DNA from 3 places in the Mesorhizobium sp. NPDC059025 genome. Region 2 is predicted to be linked to each of the others. Evidence: predicted binding sites of a transcription regulator. Region 2 holds the regulator's gene; each other region holds the start of a gene.
What was found. Region 2 encodes LexA, which represses DNA repair genes until DNA is damaged. Its sites were predicted from a motif close to TGTTCNNNNTGTGTTCNG; they were not measured.

Region 1: a site for LexA is predicted at 3,333-3,350, ahead of ACFWYE_RS07635 (sel1 repeat family protein). Genes of this name have one in related genera too.
Region 3: a site for LexA is predicted at 2,192-2,209, ahead of ssb (single-stranded DNA-binding protein). Genes of this name have one in related genera too.

What each region holds. Positions count from the first base shown of each region.
Region 1 is NZ_JBHYIM010000002.1:686,314-692,191, forward strand. Features, by position in the region: gene ACFWYE_RS07620 (acetyl/propionyl/methylcrotonyl-CoA carboxylase subunit alpha) at 1-113, shown strand, start outside; gene ACFWYE_RS07625 (ABC transporter substrate-binding protein) at 194-1,318, opposite strand; gene ACFWYE_RS07630 (ABC transporter substrate-binding protein) at 1,554-2,678, opposite strand; gene ACFWYE_RS07635 (sel1 repeat family protein) at 2,931-3,197, opposite strand; gene ACFWYE_RS07640 (DUF2147 domain-containing protein) at 3,648-3,989, shown strand; gene ACFWYE_RS07645 (hypothetical protein) at 4,212-4,361, shown strand; gene ACFWYE_RS07650 (hypothetical protein) at 4,377-4,571, shown strand; gene ACFWYE_RS07655 (AMP nucleosidase) at 4,659-5,878, shown strand, end outside.
Region 2 is NZ_JBHYIM010000001.1:704,460-710,337, forward strand. Features, by position in the region: gene gltX (glutamate--tRNA ligase) at 1-791, opposite strand, end outside; gene ACFWYE_RS03425 (ComEC/Rec2 family competence protein) at 883-3,435, shown strand; gene lexA (transcriptional repressor LexA) at 3,462-4,184, opposite strand; gene ACFWYE_RS03435 (LysR family transcriptional regulator) at 4,379-5,266, opposite strand; gene ACFWYE_RS03440 (antibiotic biosynthesis monooxygenase) at 5,382-5,732, shown strand.
Region 3 is NZ_JBHYIM010000001.1:451,867-457,744, forward strand. Features, by position in the region: gene ACFWYE_RS02085 (hypothetical protein) at 322-609, opposite strand; gene ACFWYE_RS02090 (ATP-dependent Clp protease proteolytic subunit) at 690-1,295, opposite strand; gene ACFWYE_RS02095 (SRPBCC domain-containing protein) at 1,313-1,762, opposite strand; gene ACFWYE_RS02100 (ArsR/SmtB family transcription factor) at 1,759-2,073, opposite strand; gene ssb (single-stranded DNA-binding protein) at 2,310-2,852, shown strand; gene ACFWYE_RS02110 (5'-methylthioadenosine/S-adenosylhomocysteine nucleosidase) at 2,917-3,837, shown strand; gene ACFWYE_RS02115 (OsmC family protein) at 3,867-4,292, shown strand; gene ACFWYE_RS02120 (MarC family protein) at 4,331-4,960, opposite strand; gene ACFWYE_RS02125 (VOC family protein) at 5,033-5,410, opposite strand; gene ACFWYE_RS02130 (hypothetical protein) at 5,451-5,878, opposite strand, start outside.

The DNA of each region.
Region 1 (5,878 bases), on a different contig from region 2:
TGGAGCATACGATCGCCGCCCCTCATGACGGCACCATCGCAGAGATCGCGGCCGAGGGTGCGCAGGTAACCGATGGCACCGTGCTCGTGAGGTTTGTCGAAACGGATGCCTGAGCGGCTGGTATCGCCCCTTTCAAAAAGAGAATGGCCGGAACAGGCCCGGCCATTCTCCGATGGAAATCGAGCCGACGAACTCAGTCCAGCTTGATCGGCGCGTACTTGCCGTCGTGCCACTGGTTGATGTCGAACTTCGGATCCTTGATGTCGCCCTTTTCGTCGAGGGTGATCTCACCAACGACCGTGCTGATGGGCTTGCCGTCCTTCAATGCCGCCGCCACCTTGGCCGGGTCTTCCGAACCGGCGCGTTCGATGCCTTGGGCAACCGCCTGGATGACGCCATAAGAGAACAGCGTGAAGCCTTCCGGCGAGAAGCCACCGGCCTTGATCTTCTCAACAGCGTCCTTGGCCTCAGGCTTGGCCTGGGGATCGGACGGGAACACGAACATCGTGCCTTCGCCAGCCGGGCCGGCGATCTGCCAGAATTCGGGATTGGAAAGGCTATCCGGCATGATCAGCTGGAAATCGAAGTTCTGTTCCTTGGCCTGACGTTTGATCAAGCCACCTTCCGGATGATAGCCGCCGAAATAAACGACATCCGCCTTCAGTTCCTTGAGTTTGGTGACCAGCGCCGAATAGTCCTTCTCACCGGCGTTGATGCCTTCATAAGCGACTTCCTTCAGGCCACCTTCATTCATGGTCTTCTTGACCGCATCCGCAGCGCCCTGACCGTAGGCGCTCTTGTCGTGCAGCAGCACGACATTCTTGCCGGCATATTTCTTGGCGATCCAAGGACCGACGAAGTTGCCGCCGGCATCGTCACGGATGTAGAGGCGCAGGATCGTCGGCCAGCCCTTCTTGAAGGCAGCTTCGGTCAATTCCGGATTGGACGAAGCCGGCGTGATCATGACAATGCCGTTCTCGGCATAGATGGCAGACGCCGGGATGGTGGAGCCGGAACAGGCGTGACCATCAACGAACTTGATGCCTGCAGCCGCGATGCGGTTGGCGACTGAAACGGCCTGCTTGGGATCGCAGGCATCGTCTTCGACGACGATCTTGATCTTCTTGCCACCGATGCCGCCCTTTTCGTTGATCGCCGCGGCAGCGGCATTGGCGCCCTGCTTGAACTGATCACCGATCGGAGCGAGCTGACCGGTCATCGGGCCGACCACCGCGATGGAAATATCTTCGGCGTATGCCGCCGAGGCGCTGAGCACCGTGGCAAACACGGCTGCGCCCAGGAACTTTGCTGATTTCAACTCGAACCCTCCCATTGCCTTGCGCAAGCCCTCCCGGCTGCGCTTGCGTGCAATGGGCGCAAAAATTTGCAGTTCGTCAAGCCCATCCGGGCTGCATTGCATGCGTCCGGTTAATGCAATGATCAATTCTTGTGATCGAAGTCAAAACTCGCTTCAGTCTTGTCGAAGCATCGGAAAATCAGAATGGCCGGGACGAGCCCAGCCATTCTTCTGTTCAGCAGAAACCTGCCAAGGATCAATCCTGTTTGATCGGCGCATATTTGCCGTCATGCCACTGATTGATGTCGTATTTGGCGTTCTTGAGGTCGCCCTTCTCATCGAAGACAACCTCTCCCACGACGGTGCTGATCGGTTTGCCATCCTTCAGCGCTGCGGCAACCTTGGCCGGATCATCGCTGCCGGCGCGTTTGACGCCTTCGGCTATGGCCTGGATCGTTGCATAGGAGAACAGCGTGAAGCCTTCCGGAGCGAAACCCTTGCCCTTGATCTTCTCGATGGCTTCCTTGGCTTCCGGCCGCGCCTGTGGATCCGATGGGAACACGAACATCGTGCCCTCGCCGGCTGGGCCGGCGACCTGCCAGAATTCAGGGCTGGCGATGGAATCCGGCATGATGAGCTGGAACTTGAGACCCTGCTCGGCCGCCTGACGCATGATCAGCCCGCCTTCGGGGTGATAGCCGCCGAAGTAGACGACGTCGGCCTTGAGGTCCTTCAGCTTGGTGACGAGCGCCGAATAATCCTTCTCGCCGGCATTGATGCCTTCGTAAAGGACGTCCTTGAGACCGGCCTCGTTCATCGTCTTCTTCACGGCGTCGGCAACGCCCTGGCCGTATGCGCTCTTGTCGTGCAGAACGACAACATTCTTGCCGGCATATTTCCTGGCGATCCAGGGGCCGATAAAGGCGCCCTGTGCATCGTCACGGGTATAAAGACGCATGATGGTCGACCAGCCTTTCTTGGCCGCGTCGTCGGTCATCAACGGGTTCGAGGAGGCGGGGCTCATCATCAGCGCGCCTGCCTCGGCGTAGACAGCGGAAGCCGGAATGCTCGAACCCGAGCATGCATGGCCATCGATGAACTTGACGCCGTTGCCGACGATCCGGTTGGCCACCGAAACCGCCTGCTTGGGGTCGCACTGGTCATCTTCTATGTCCAGCTTGATCTGCCGTCCCCCCACGCCGCCAGCAGCGTTGATCGCCTCGGCGGCTGCCTGTGCGCCCTGCTTGAATTGATCGCCGATCGTGGCGAGCTGCCCCGTCATCGGTCCAACAACCGCGATGGAAATGTCTTCGGCATAAGCCACAGAGGTGCTCAACGCCGTCAGCAACAGCGCTGTGCCCAGGAATTTTGTTGTTTTCACTCTAACTCTCCCATTTTGCGCTCCCCTTTGTCGCGCACGATCGAGAATGGGTGAAAAAAACCGTCGTTCGTCAAGCCCGGCCGAACAAAGCGAAAACCGCGCCGGTCTTGTCACGACCGGTCGCGGTTTTCTCGCTATTCCCCCGAGCAGAGCCTGAGGAAGTCTTCCCTGTTGTCCGGTCGATCCGGCTAGCCGGTCGCCTTCCTTGGTATGCGCCGTTGGAGCGGCGTCACCGTCCCTTTGGGATGGAAATCAGTGCGTGGTCATCCATTCGCGGGCATCGCGCAGCGCCTGTGCGATTTCGCCCTTGGACATTGCCGACGAGAGTTCCGAGCGCCATTCGGCGGCCCGCAGCGAACCCTTGATGGCCGCGATGTTGAACCATTTGTGAGCGGCAATGACATCGGTCTCGCAATCGCGGCCGGTTGCATACATCACGCCAAGTTCGAAGAGAATGTCGGCCTGCGCGGTTGCGCCCATCGTGCCGACCCCAGCTTCAAGCATTTCGAAACGTGCCATTTGAAATCCCCTTGTCTGACCCTGTTGCTCCTGAAAGCCGCCGTCCGTTTCTTGGTGTGGACGTGCGCTCTTCCGATGCTTCACAGGATGCCGGGGACGCTTGAATCCGTCGTTAAATGGCTTGCTTAATTTGAGGAAAACAAAGCTAAAACAAGAAGTAAACGTGAGGAACCGTTAAGGATAGCAAGGGCGCGATTGCGGGGTTTCCATTCAAATTCGATGAAAATTCGCGACTGCGAAAACAAGGTTTCGCTAACCACGGCGAAGCTTCCATTTTGGTAAGAAATTGAAATCGCGCATTTCCAACGTCTTACGAAGGTCAAAGAAAAGCAGCTTTCCTTCCCCAGCGGCACGGCTTTTGTTTTACCGGGGACTGGATTAGCTTACCTGAGCGTAAGGGATGGAGAGGCTGGACCCGGCGTCCAGTTGAAGCGCAAAGGGAGGAACTCGATGTTTCGCAAAGTCAGCCTGGCACTTGCTGCCACATTGATCATGTCGGGTATGGCGCTCGCCGACCCGATCGAAGGCAACTGGAAGACCGCATCCGGCGCGACTGCCGCGATCTCGGGCGGCGGCTCGTTCTCGATCACGCTGAAGACCGGCAAGCACGCCGGCAAGACCATCGGATCATTCAAGGCTGCCGGCGACGGCAAATATTCCGGCACGATCACCGATCCGGACACCGACAAGACCTATAACGGCAAGGCTTCGCTGTCCGGCAGTTCGCTCAAGATGAGCGGTTGCGTGCTGGGCGGCCTGATCTGCAAGAGCCAGACCTGGACCAAGCTGTAACCGGACAGCCCGTAACGACATGACGGCAAGGCGTTTCCGCCACGCGGAGGCGCCTTTTCTTATGGTGCCGAAAAGACAAGCTCCCCCCTTTTCAGAACGGGAGGACAAGTCAGGACGTTTCAATTTCCCGTCAATCATTTTGAACCCTGGATGAACGGCAATCTCAGAAGAGGTTCAGCCACGTTGCGGCATTCTCTCCGACATTGAAGGAGAGACACCCAGATGTTCGCGCGCCGCTTCACAATCGTCTGCCTGCTGACGGCGCTGTTCGGCATGGGTTTTGCGATCCTCGTTGCAGAGAATGCACGGCTGGACCACGGCTGGAACCAGGCTGGCCTGCGATGCGGCACCACCTGCTCCAGTTCATTTTGATCGAGACGAAACGCCATGACCTCGTTTGCGCAAAACGCCATCACCCTGCTGAGGCTTCTGCCCCGTGCAACACTGATCTTGCTGTTGCTTGCAGCACCGGTTCTGGCAGTGCCGATGATGCGTGCCAATGCCGGTTCGACCATAGAAGCGCCAGCACCCAAGAAAACGGGACTTGGACTGGTCCTGCTGGTGAGTCTGCAGCGCGCCTGAATGCTGCAGCAGCATCTAAAAAAGCAAATAGCGAACCGTCCGAGGGACACCCCTCCCAACTGTCATTTTCCATCTCTATAATGGGTCATGGAAAAGCGAATCTACCCACAAGCGATTGAAACCGTGGTCATGCCGGAGCCCTACGCCCGGCAATCCTTTGACGATGCTGGCAAGGCCGTCGCGGCGCTGCGCGCGCTGTATGAACGCAACACCAAGTTCCTGCGCGATTCCTTCTCGGCGCTGGCTGCCGGCGGCGACAACGACAAACGCTACCGCGCCTTCTATCCCGAGGTGAGCGTCGTCACCAATTCCTTCACCCAGGTGGACTCGCGCCAGGCCTACGGTCACATGCCGACACCTGGCCAGTTCTCGACCACGATCACCCGGCCGGACCTGTTCCAAAGCTACCTGACCGAACAACTGCGGCTGATCATGCGCAACCATGGCGTTCCGGTCATCGTTTCGGAATCGGAGACGCCGATCCCCGTGCACTTCGCCTTCCTTGAAGGGACCTATGTCGACAGCGCAGCGGCCGAGCGCATCCGCCGGCCGATCCGCGACTTGTTCGATGTGCCGGATCTTGACGGCACCGACGACCAGATCGCCAACGGCACCTTCGAAGTGGCGCTGGGCGACCCACGACCGCTGGCCCCCTTCACCGCCCAGCGCATCGACTACTCCCTGCACCGGCTGACCCACTATACGGCGACAAGCCCGCAGCATTTCCAGAACTTCGTTCTGTTCACCAACTACCAGTTCTACATCGACGAGTTCTGCGCGATGGCGCGCGATCTGATGGCGAAAGGTGGTGAGGGCTATACCGAGTTTGTCGAGCCGGGCAACGTCGTGACGAAACCGGGCGCTACGATGCCAAGTGAAGGAATTGCACCGCCACGCCTGCCGCAGATGCCCGCCTATCATCTGAAGCGTGGCGATCATGGCGGTATCACCATGATCAATATCGGCGTCGGCCCTTCCAACGCCAAGACGATCACCGACCACGTCGCGGTGCTGCGCCCGCATGCCTGGCTCATGCTTGGTCATTGCGCCGGCCTGCGCAACACACAGGCCTTGGGGGACTACGTACTGGCGCATGCCTATGTGCGTGAAGACCACGTGCTGGACGATGACCTGCCGGTGTGGGTGCCGGTGCCGGCGCTGGCCGAGGTCCAGGTGGCGCTCGAAGAGGCTGTCGCCGAAGTGACAGGGCTTTCCGGTTACGATCTCAAGCGGGTGATGCGCACCGGCACGGTCGCCACCATCGACAACCGCAACTGGGAGCTGCGCGATCAGCGCGGCCCGGTGCA
Region 2 (5,878 bases):
AGCAGCGCCTCAGGCAGGTAGCCCATGGCGCGATAGGCCTCGACGCCGAGCGCGCCATGACGCTTGGAAAGCTTTGCACCATCGGCACCATGGATCAGGGGAATATGCGCCATCTTTGGCACATCCCAGCCCATGGCGCGATAAATCGCGGTCTGCCGGGCGGCATTGGTCAGGTGATCATCGCCCCGGATGATGTGAGTGACACCCATGTCGTGATCGTCGACCACGACAGCATGCATGTAGGTCGGCACGCCGTCCGAGCGCAGGATGATGAAATCGTCGAGATCTTTGTTGGGAAAACGCACCTCTCCCTGCACGAGATCGTTGACCACGGTCTCGCCTTCGCGCGGCACCTTGATGCGGATCGCACCTGCCACACCCTCCGGAGCCTCGGAAGCATCACGGTCGCGCCAGTGGCCGTTATAGCGCGGCGGCAGCCCTTGCGCGCGGGCGGATTCACGCATGACGTCCAACTCGGCTGGCGTCTCGTAGGCATAATAGGCCTTGCCCAGCCGCACCAGTTCCTCGGCGACCTCGCGGTGGCGCGCGGCGCGCTGGAATTGCGAAACGGCCTCGCCGTCCCAGGTCATGCCCAGCCAGCTCAGTCCTTCGAGGATGGCGGCGGTGGCGGCGTCAGTCGAGCGCTCGCGGTCGGTATCCTCGATGCGCAGCAGCATCTTGCCATTGGTGTGCCTGGCATAGAGCCAATTGAACAACGCCGTGCGTGCGCCGCCAATGTGCAGATAACCGGTGGGGGAGGGAGCGAAACGGGTTACGACCTGATCGGACATGGAACTCTCGGGAAGAAGCGCAGGAGCGCGGACTTTCGTTGTTTGGGCGTTCATGTAGCATAGGAGGTCAGGGGCGCAAGGGGCAGGCCCGATGGCTGGACCGGGGAGGGTTGGGCGAGGGGGCGCTGATGCCGAACAGGGCATCAACGAGCGTCTTCTATTCGTGTCTCCGGCCGTCGATGACAGCAATGCCGCGGCGGCATCGCCTGACATTCAGCCGATCGGAATGCCATCATCGCTCGATGATCTGCTGGCAGCGCGCCAGCATCCTCGTTCCGATGCCCTGGATATGCCTTCCGGCGACAAGCCGTGGCTGGAAACCCGCTGGCAGAACTTGCGAAAGCTGATTGGCGGGGACCTGCGCGGCCCGTTCGCCGGGGCGATCGCGTTGGAGCTGGATCGCGGCGTCGCGTTCCTGTTCGCGCCGGTCTTTCTCGGGGCTGGAGCGACGGTCTATTTCTCACTCGATCGCGAGCCTGCCTTCGCGCAGTTGATTGCCGGCAGTGCTGTCCTTGCTGTCATTGCGCTGCTTTCACGCTCCCGCCTTGGCTTGCATCTCGCCGCGATGGCCGTCCTCTTCCTCGTGCTCGGTATCCTTGCCGGCAAGGTCGAGACGTGGCGCATGCCGAGCAACGTACTGGGAGCACAGGTGTCGACCAGGGTGACAGGCCGCGTCATTTCAGTCGAGCCGATGGCCAGTGGACGCACGCGGCTGACGCTCGACGTCATCGGTACTGAAAAGCCCAAGCTACGCTATCAGCCGGAGCGGGTGCGGCTTTCGGCTTTGGCAATGCCGGCCGAAATCCGCGCCGGGTCGATCGTTTCCGGCTATGCCCGGCTGATGCCGCCAGCCGGTCCGGTGCGGCCCGGCGGCTATGATTTTTCTTTCGAAAGCTATTTCGACGGGATCGGCGCGACTGGGTTCTTCATGGGCAAGCCGAAGCTTGAACCCCTGGAGAAGGTACCTGCATCGCTGCCCACTCGGCTGTCGGTGGCCGTCGAGACCGCACGCGAAACGATCGCGGATCGCATTCGCGCTTCGATTGGTGGGCCTGAGGGCGAGATCGCCGCGGCACTGATTGTCGGCGTGCGCGCCGGCATTCCGAACTCCGTCAACGAAGCCATGCGAAGGACGGGTATCTATCACATCATCTCGATATCCGGCCTGCACATGGCACTCGTCGCAGGAACCGTGATGTTACTGCTGCGCGGCGCTTTCGCGTTGTTTCCGGATTTCTCAGCGCGCCGGCCGGTCAAGAAATATGCTGCGTTCGCAGCCATTTGTTCGATTTCCGCATATCTCGCGATCTCCGGGGTGGTGGTCGCGGCGGAGCGTAGTTTCATCATGCTGTCGGTGATGCTGATTGCGGTGCTGTTCGACCGAGCGGCGCTGTCGATGCGCAACCTGGCCATCTCGGCGATGATCGTGATCCTGACCGCGCCGCATGAAGTGGTCGGTCCGTCTTTCCAAATGTCGTTCGCCGCGACTGCCGCCTTGATCGGCGCGTATGCGGCTTGGGCGCAACGGCGCGAAGTCATGCCTACCCCGGCACCGCTGGCACGCTCGTTCACCGGCTTTCTCGCGCACAAGTCGCTGATTGCGGTTGCTGGCATGGCTGCAACCTCGATCATCGCCGGCCTTGCCACGGCGCTGTTCGCGGTCTGGCATTTCCAGCGGGTCTCACCCCTGAGTTTGTTCGCCAACCTGGCGGTGATGCCAGTGGTTTCGTTTGTCATGCTGGCTGCCGTTCTCAGCGCGATTGCCATGCCGTTTGGCGCCGATGAACCGTTTCTCTATGCGATGGGCAAGGGACTGACGGTGATGATGGTGATCGCGGACTGGATTTCGCAGCGCTCCCCGGTCGACGGGGTTGGCCTTGTCTCGACGCAATCGGTGCTCTTCATTGCCGTGGCGCTTGCCATCGGTGCGATGGCGACGACATGGCTACGTTTGCTGGCATTGCCCTTTGTGCTGGCCGGTCTGATAGCGATGGGCAATGTAGAAACGCCCGATGTGTTGATCTCGGAGGACGCACGGCTCGTTGCCCTGCCAGTCGGCGATGACAAACTCGCTGTCAGCCGGGCACGACCCAATCCCTTCACGCTCGACAACTGGCGCCGGGCGCTCAACGTAGAGACGACGGTCTTGCCAGAAGATGTTTCGAGTGACGTCGAACTGACTGTCGAAAATGCACTCGACATGCCGCTTGGCACGCCATTCCTGTGCACTCGCCAGCTGTGCTTCGCTCGCCATCCATCTGGGGCTGTCGTGGTGACGACCGCTCGCATCGATGCAGCCAGATCGGCTTGCGGAGTCGCGGCACTCATTGTGATCGACGATGCGACCGCACCAGATCCCTGCAACGATCCGACTGTGGTGGTGGTCACCAAGCAGGATCTGGCCCGCGTCGGCAGTGCTGCGGTGCGCTTCGATTCCTTGCCAGATAAGCCGGCTAATATCTTGTTCGCGATCGATGCCAAAGATCGACCCTGGCATGTCCAGCGTGAATTTACGCGCGAGGCGAGGGGATTGCCGCCTCGCCTTGAAAACACGCCTAAATCCAAGCCCAAACCGTTGAACTCAAACCACCCCGCCCATTCAGACACACAATTTCCCGGAAAGTCTGTTTCCGGCAATCTGTAGTCGGCTAAATTTGTAGGGTGTCCGGTCTAATAGCGACGGATCAATCCGACCAGTTTACCTTGTACCTTGACCCGATCCGGTCCAAAGATTCGTGTTTCATAGGCAGGATTGGCTGCTTCCAACGCAATCGAGGCGCCCTTGCGACGGAAACGCTTGAGCGTCGCCTCTTCCTCATCGACCAATGCCACGACGATCTCGCCGGGATTGGCCGAATTGGCATTGCGGATGATGACCGTATCGCCATCGAAAATGCCGGCTTCGATCATGGAGTCGCCTTTGACTTCCAGGGCGTAGTGCTCGCCTCCCGAAATCATGTCCGGCGGTACGGAAATCGAATGGGTGCGGTGCTGGATCGCGTCGATCGGTACACCGGCAGCGATGCGTCCCATCACGGGGATGGAAACGGAAGCTGCGACGTCGTCGTCATTGCTAGGCGCCTGCAGGCGTTGCGGCTCCTTGGGTACAGAACGCCCCAGGCTGCCCTGGATGACCGCCGGAGAAAACTTCCTGGCTGCGTTAAGGCCGGGAGCAATCGAATCCGGCAACCGCAGCACTTCCAGCGCGCGAGCCCGGTTCGGCAATCGGCGGATGAAGCCACGTTCCTCCAGAGCAGTTATTAGCCTGTGGATTCCTGACTTGGAGGCCAGGTCCAGCGCCTCTTTCATTTCGTCGAAAGAAGGGGGGATTCCGCTTTCCTTCAGCCGTTCATGGATGAAGAGCAAAAGCTCATGTTGCTTGCGTGTCAGCATCGCCACCCTCCGTGGAACGGAACCGGAATCAGAAAAACAAACCCGGAACAAACACTATCTGTTCCATTTGTGTTCCGCAACCATTTAAAGTTTAATGAATTTGTTGACGCTTTGTTCAGCCTAGCAAGAAGCCAGGCTGTTCCCTGTTGCCATATCTCCCGTCGCAGAGCAGGCCGAAGGATGCTGCCCTACCCTTACTCGGCAAATAGATTCTCAGCCATGTAGTCCACGAAAACCCGTACTTTGGGCGAGAGATGGCGATTTGTCGGCCACAATATTCGGAACGTACCCGTTTCGCCGAGATAATCCGTCAGCAGCGATACCAACTTGCCTTCGGCCAGTTCTGCAGACACGGCGAACGGCGGCAGACAGGTGATACCGAAGGACCGTTCGGCGAGGTAGATCAGCGGCTCCAGCGTGCTGGCAACGGTGGTCACGGGAAGATCGAGTTTCAGGTCACAACCGCTGCGCACGAGGGGCCAGGGCTCGAGCCGCCCCGAATTCGCGTAACGATGGTGGAGACAGCGGTGCTTGAGCAGGTCCTCCGGCACTCTGGGCGTACCATGTTCGGCGAGATATTTCGGTGCCGCGACGAGTTTGTGCCGAAAAGTACCGAGTTTGCGGCTTATCAGGCGCGTGTCCCGGATGTCTCCGGTGCGGATCACCGCGTCAAAGCCCTCTTCGATGACGTCGACCAGCTGGTCTGTAAAATCAAGGTCGAGATTGATATCCGGATATTGTTCCATGAAGGCCGATATGGTCGGCATCAACAGCATGCCCGCGAGCGGGAGAGAGACGCGAAGCTGTCCTCGGGGGCTCGCCTGCGATCTCGCAAGCTGGATCTGCGCTTGCTCGTATTCCGATTGAATGCGCCGGCAGGTTTCGAGAAAGAAACTGCCTTCCTCTGTCAGAGCCATACTCCGCGTCGAGCGGTGAAAGAGGCGGGCGCCCATTTCGTTTTCGAGCCGCGCAATCGCCTTGCCGACGGCCGAGGCCGTAAGGCTGAGCCGGCGCGCGGCACCGATAAAGCTACCGGCTTCCGCAACCTGTACGAAGATACCGAGTGGTCCAAGCTTGTCCAATTGCGGAATTTTCTTCGTTATTGATGGGAGAGAATGGGCATTTATCTGCTCATCTGTCCTGAATATCCAGAGGTTGCCGCGGCAAGATCGCCGCAATCGTCAGATGGAGACACTCATGGACAAGCCTACCGCAGCCTTTTCTGCATCTCCTCAGTCAACGACTTTTGTCGTGAACGTCATTCACGCCCATCCAGGAAAGCAGGAGGAGGCGTTTGCTGTCATCCAGGATGTCGTGCACTACGTGGCAGAGCGCAAGGAAGGTTTTCTCTGGAGTACGCTCGCCAAGAGCACCGACGGCGAAACCGTCGTCAATGTCGAAGCAATCCACGGTGCCGGCAATGTCAGCGAGTTTTTCTCCGATCCTGTATTCCTGGAGAAATTCCGGAAGCTCGACACCGTATCGAGAAGCGAATTCCACACCTACACGGTCGATGACCTTGTCTTGCCGAAGCGCGCAGTGAAGTGATCGTCAGATGAACTGCCCGGGGCAGCACTGGATATCCAGTTGTACCACTGCCGCTGACAGCATCGAAAACAGGCGCACCCATCGCTTCAGGTGAGCCGAAAATATCCGGGAGCCAGCGGCGGACAGGAGTCTGAACAGCCCGAACA
Region 3 (5,878 bases), 250 kb from region 2:
TCTGTCGTTGGAGCCACGGCGGGCATAGGTGTCAGGAAAGGCGGAGCCTTTCCCGCGCAAACCGTGACCTGCCGATCCCCTTACAATCAGAGACCATTAGTCGGGTCGTCGGCCGCGAGCCGCGAAGCACCCGAAACCCAAAGCCGGTAAAACGCTCCCGGAAAAACTGGGTAAAGCCCTAAAAAGCCCCGTCCGCATGCCAAGGCGCAGCGGCGGGGCTGTTCTTTTGAGGTGATACGCGCTCGGCGATATCTGCGATTTGCGGCAGGTCGCGCCGACAACACGGCTGTCGGAGGTACGGATCGCCGGATTTTGCTTGGACTACCGGCGTGGGGCAGGAAGGTTGCCTGCACCGACATCCACGATCACCGAGCCGGAAATGCGGACGTCCGTGTTGCCAACCTTGAACTGGCGGCCGGAGGCTGGATCATAATCGTCCGGCTCCGGTTGCGGTGTGGCTGGTTTGACGATGCTGTAGCCGCCATTGACGCCGGGCAGGGGCTTTGCAGCCTGCTTGCCGGCTTCCCCGGCAAATCCTGTCGCTGTCGAAAAAAGGGCAACTGCAAGTGCAGTCAGACACGATGATGGCGAGAGGCGGGCGATGGTCATAGTGCTAACATAGGCGTCTTGACCCGTGACGACCAGTGCCCATCGATCCATCGGATTGGATGGACGACGATCTGGCTGTCCTAGGCCGCCCGTTTGCGCGTGTCGTAGACATGGTCGACCAGGCCCCATGCCCTGGCTTCCTCCGCGTTCATGAAGTGGTCTCGGTCGAGCGTGTTCTCGACGTCCTCGACCGTGCGCCCGCAGTGCTGGGCATAGAGATCAATCATCTGCCGCTTGGTTTTCAGGATGTCCTCGGCGTGCCGCTGGATGTCCGAGGCCTGGCCCTGGAAGCCGCCCAGCGGTTGATGCAGCACGATCTTGCTGTTGGGGAGCGCGATGCGCCTGCCCGGGTCTCCAGCCATCAGCAGGAACGAACCCATCGAAGCCGCAAAGCCCATGCAGACTGTCGACACCGGGCAGGAGATGTAACGCATCGTGTCGTAGATGGCGAAGCCGGAACTGACCACGCCGCCGGGTGAGTTGATGTAGAGCGACACCTCCTTGTCCGGATTGTCCGCCTCCAGCGACAGCAATTGCGCGCAGATGATGGCGGCCATGTTGTCCTCTATCTGGCCGTTGACGAAGATGATGCGTTCACGCAGCAGCCGGGAGAAGATGTCGAAAGCACGCTCGCCGCGGCTCGACTGCTCGATCACCATCGGCACAAGATTGGCGACACCGGACATATGTTGATTCCTCCCGTTCAGGCGGCCATGCGCCATTGCGGCGTGTTGGCCGCAGTGAAAATTCTGGTGGGCTTGGGCGCATCGACGGCGACGCTGCAGCCCGCTTCGGACATGTTGCAGGCGGCCGTTGAGACAAAGCCGTCATGCACGACACGCAAATGCGTGCCGCCGTCGGCGGCATGTGTCAGTTCGAAGGTGACGACACTGTCGAACCCCTCTCCCGCACCGGATCCGCCTGTTTCGCGCCAGGAATAGCGCAGCAGGCGGCCAGGTTCCGCCTCAAGCACCGTGCAGGCGATGCGGCCCTCGGCGCCGAGCGAAAATCGCTGCCCGGTTTCGCTCCTGATGTCGTTCGGCAGCAACCAGGCCGCGACGATGTCCGGCTCGGTGAGTGCGCGCCAAACTTTTTCTGGCGCTTCCGGCAGATCGCATTCAACAACGATGTCATCGCGGCTGGGCGAGGTCATTGATCCATCTCCTTCAACACGGTCTTCAGCCTTTCGATGCGATCAGGCCAGAAGGTGCGGTAGCGTTCGATCCAGGTGAGCAGCGGCGATAATCCTTCCGGGGCGGCTCGGTAAAAGGCATTGCGGCCGACACGGCGTTCTCTCACCAGCCCGGCGCCGCGCAGCACGGCAAGATGCTGGGAGACCGCCGGTTGGGACACCGGCGTGCCGGCGCGCAGTTCAGAGACGGTCATCTCGTCGTCGACCAGCCGTTCAAACAGCGCGCGCCGTGTCGGGTCGGCCAGGGCCTTGAAGATTTCGGATTCGATCATACCAAAACATAAGTGGATACTTATTGGTTTGGCAAGAGCCTTCTCGGGGCGAGGACCTGAAATGAAGCCAGGCCGGCACTTTTGCTGACATTCCTTGACAAATAGCCAGTGCGGGAACTAGAACAGAAATAGAACAAAAAACGTTGTGGGAAAGGCATGTCCGTGGAGGCGGGCAGGTTCCTCAGCCTATATGGTGCGGCGAGAATTCTGGTTTCGGACGAGCGCGGAGAAGTGTGATGGCTGGCAGCGTCAACAAGGTCATTCTGGTGGGGAATCTGGGTGCGGATCCCGAAATCCGCCGGCTGAACTCGGGTGAGCCGGTCGTCAACATCCGTATCGCCACCTCGGAAAGCTGGCGCGACAAGAACTCGGGCGAACGCAAGGAAAAGACCGAGTGGCACAACGTCGTCATCTTCAATGACCAGCTCGCCAAGGTGGCCGAGCAGTATCTGAAGAAGGGCATGAAGGTTTATGTCGAGGGTCAGTTGCAGACCCGTAAATGGCAGGACCAGAGCGGCCAGGAGCGTTATACGACCGAAGTCGTGCTGCAGAAATTCCGGGGCGAATTGCAGATGCTCGACGCGCGTGGCGGGCAGGGCGAAGGTGGCCAGGTCGGTTATTCCGGTGGCAACCGCGACAGCTTTGGCCAGTCCGGCCCGAGCGACTTCGGTGGCGGTGGCGGCCGCGGCTCGGCTGGTGGCGGCTTTGGCGGTGGAAACGGCAATCGCGGTGGCGGCGGTGGCGGTTCGCGCGAACTGGACGATGAAATCCCGTTCTGATTGCTGATGGGCGGAATTCCCCAGCCCACAGACATGACCTGGTGATCCGGCGATGAGCTACGGCATGAGTGCATTCGCACGCCTGATTGCGATCGGCCTGCTGTTCTTCACCATGTTGTCCGCTGCCGTTTCGGCTGCGGAGCGGCTCGATGACAAGCCGCGCATCGCGGTCGTGTCGGCCTTCCCACCTGAATGGATGGCGCTGCAGGCCGATCTGTCGGATCGAACCGAACACGAGATCAACGGCCGCCAGTTCATCATCGGCAAGCTGGCCGGTAAGGACGTCGTGCTGTTCCTGAGTGGCGTCAGCATGGTCAATGCGGCCATGACCATGCAGGTGGCGCTCGACCGGTTTGTCGTGACGTCCGTGGTGTTTTCCGGCATTGCCGGCGGCGTCGACCCGGCCCTCAGCATCGGCGATGTCGTCGTCGCCGATCAGTGGGGCGAATATCTGGAAGCGGTTTTCGCCCGCAAGGTCGGCGACGGTTACGAAATTCCGCCCTTCATCCCGAAGGATCAGTTTGCGGGCTACGGCATGATCGTGCCGCGCTCTGTGACGGTTACCAGGCAGGGCGATACCGCCGAAGAGACGAAATTCTGGTTCCCGTCCGATCCGGCCTTGCTCGACGCTGCCCGCAAGGTCGCTGCCAGGCTGGAGCTGCAGGCCTGTGCACCCGAGAACAAATGCCTTGCCAGCCCGCCGAAGATCATCGTCGGCGGCAATGGTGTTTCCGGCCAGGCTTTCGTCGACAATGCCGAATTTCGTGACTATGTGCACAAGACATTCGATGCCAAGGTGCTCGACATGGAAAGTGCCGCGGTCGCACATGTGACCTACAGCAACAACGTTCCGTTCCTGGCGGTGCGCAGCCTGTCGGACCTCGCCGGCGGTGGAGAAGGCGCCAATCAGATGGCGACTTTCATGGCACTGGCGTCAACGAATTCAGCCAATGTCGTCAAGGCATTGCTGGCCGAAATGCCGTAGGACGGACGCGAAGAGACAGGGAAGCAGGGATGAAGGCGCGGATCAAATGGGTCGAGGGTCGCACATTCGTGGGCGAGTCCGGCAGTGGCCACAAGCTGGTTCTGGGCACGACGCATGGCGATGACGGCAAGACACCCGGCCCGAGCCCCATGGAACTGCTTTTGATCGGTACGGGCGGCTGTTCGGCCATCGACGTTGTGCACATCCTCGAAAAGGGGCGCGAGCAGGTCGAGGATTGTGTCGTGGAACTCGATTCCGATCGTGCAGCGACCGATCCGAAGGTGTTCACGCGCATTCACATGCACTTCATCGTCAAAGGCAAGGGACTGTCACACGACAAGGTCAAGCGGGCGGTTCAGCTGTCGGCGGAAAAATACTGCTCGGCCTCGATCATGATGGGCAAGACGGCGACCGTTACCCACGATTTCGAGGTGGTCGATACCGCTGCCGGCTGAGGCAGCCTGCAAGGCAGTGCGATTGTACGTTGGGTCGGTCAGCTCGCTGCCAGAGCCTTGATACCGTCGGCCACGAACTGGACGGCGAGCGCGGCAAGGATCACGCCGAGCAGCCGGGTCAGGATCGAGCGCCCGGTCTGGCCGAGAATGCCGTCGATGCGCTCCGCCAGCACGAACACCAGATAGGTGATGAGCAGGCAGGCGAGGATGATGCCGAGCAGCGCCAGCTGCCCTCCAAGGCCTTGGAACGAACTGGACAGCAGGACGGTGGCCGAAATGGCGCCGGGGCCTGCGATCAGCGGGATCGCCAGCGGGAAAGCCGCGATGTTGTGGATGTGATCCTTGGTGATCGCCACATCCGCGCTTTTTTCCTTGCGGTCCTGCCGGCGCTCGAAAACCATCTCGAAGGCGATGAAGAACAGCAGGAAGCCGCCGGCTACGCGGAAAGCAGGCAATGTGATGCCGAACACCGAAAGGATCGAGGCGCCTGCCACCGCAAACAGCGCGATGACCAGAAAGCCGATGATCGAGGCGCGAACGGATACCTGGCTTCGCTGCTCACGATTCATGCCGCGCGTCACGGCAAGGAAAAGCGGGGCGAGTCCCGGCGGGTCGATGGTCACGAGCAGTGTCACGAAGGCGTTGAACAGGCTTTCGTAGCTCGGCATGCCGTTCCCCTCTCTCGCGACAACCAGGCCATTGGTAGCGCGAATATGGGGAAGTTGCCAACGCTCAGTCGGTCAGCTGCCTGAGCCGCAACAGGCCTCTATGCGATAGCCGTCCGGATCGATGGCGAAGGCCGCGAAATAGCTATCGCCATAGTCGGCGCGCAGGCCCGCTTTGCCGTTGTCGTTGCCGCCATGAGCAAGGGTTGCCGCGTGGAAGGCGCGGACACTGTCGTGAGTTGGCGCGGCAAAACAGAAGTGAAGCCCCGATCCCATATCGGCTGGAACCGGTCGTGCGACCTCGAGAATCCACAGTGAGATCTGATCGCCGCCATAACCTAGCGACCCCACGGATTCGCTGAGGCACGAATAGCCGAGCGGCGACAGAACCGCGTCATAGAAAGTCTTGGAGCGGGAGGGGTCGGCGACGCCGATCGAGACATGGTCGAGCATTTTGAACCTCGTTTGAGTTTGTATTGATGGGATAAGGACGTCACGCGGCGCGTCGTGCCAGGAATTCAACTTGCAGGTTCCAGTCTCCTTCGCCGTCCGCCCGTTCCCCAAGCCAGCGAAATGAGTTGTCGGTGATTTCGGTGAAGCGCCAGCGTGTCCGTGTTCCGCTGCCATCGCCGCCGATCTGGACGATGTCCGCCCCTTCAGCGCGGCCGGTCTGTCGGCTGTGGTATTGCGTGCGCGGATCGCTCCACAGGATGTGCCAGGCATCGATACCGGGGTCGTAGATCCGCAGCGTCGTGCCGTAGAACGTCCAGGGGCCGAGCTCCGGCGAAGGTCCTGCGTTGCGCGCAGGCAGTATCCAGACGTCCTGGATGGCACGTCCCTCCAGTGCCCAGCCGAAATGGATCTCGCCGTGGCCAGTCAGCAGCTTGCCGTCATCGGTCCAGCGTTTTGCATCGAAGCTCC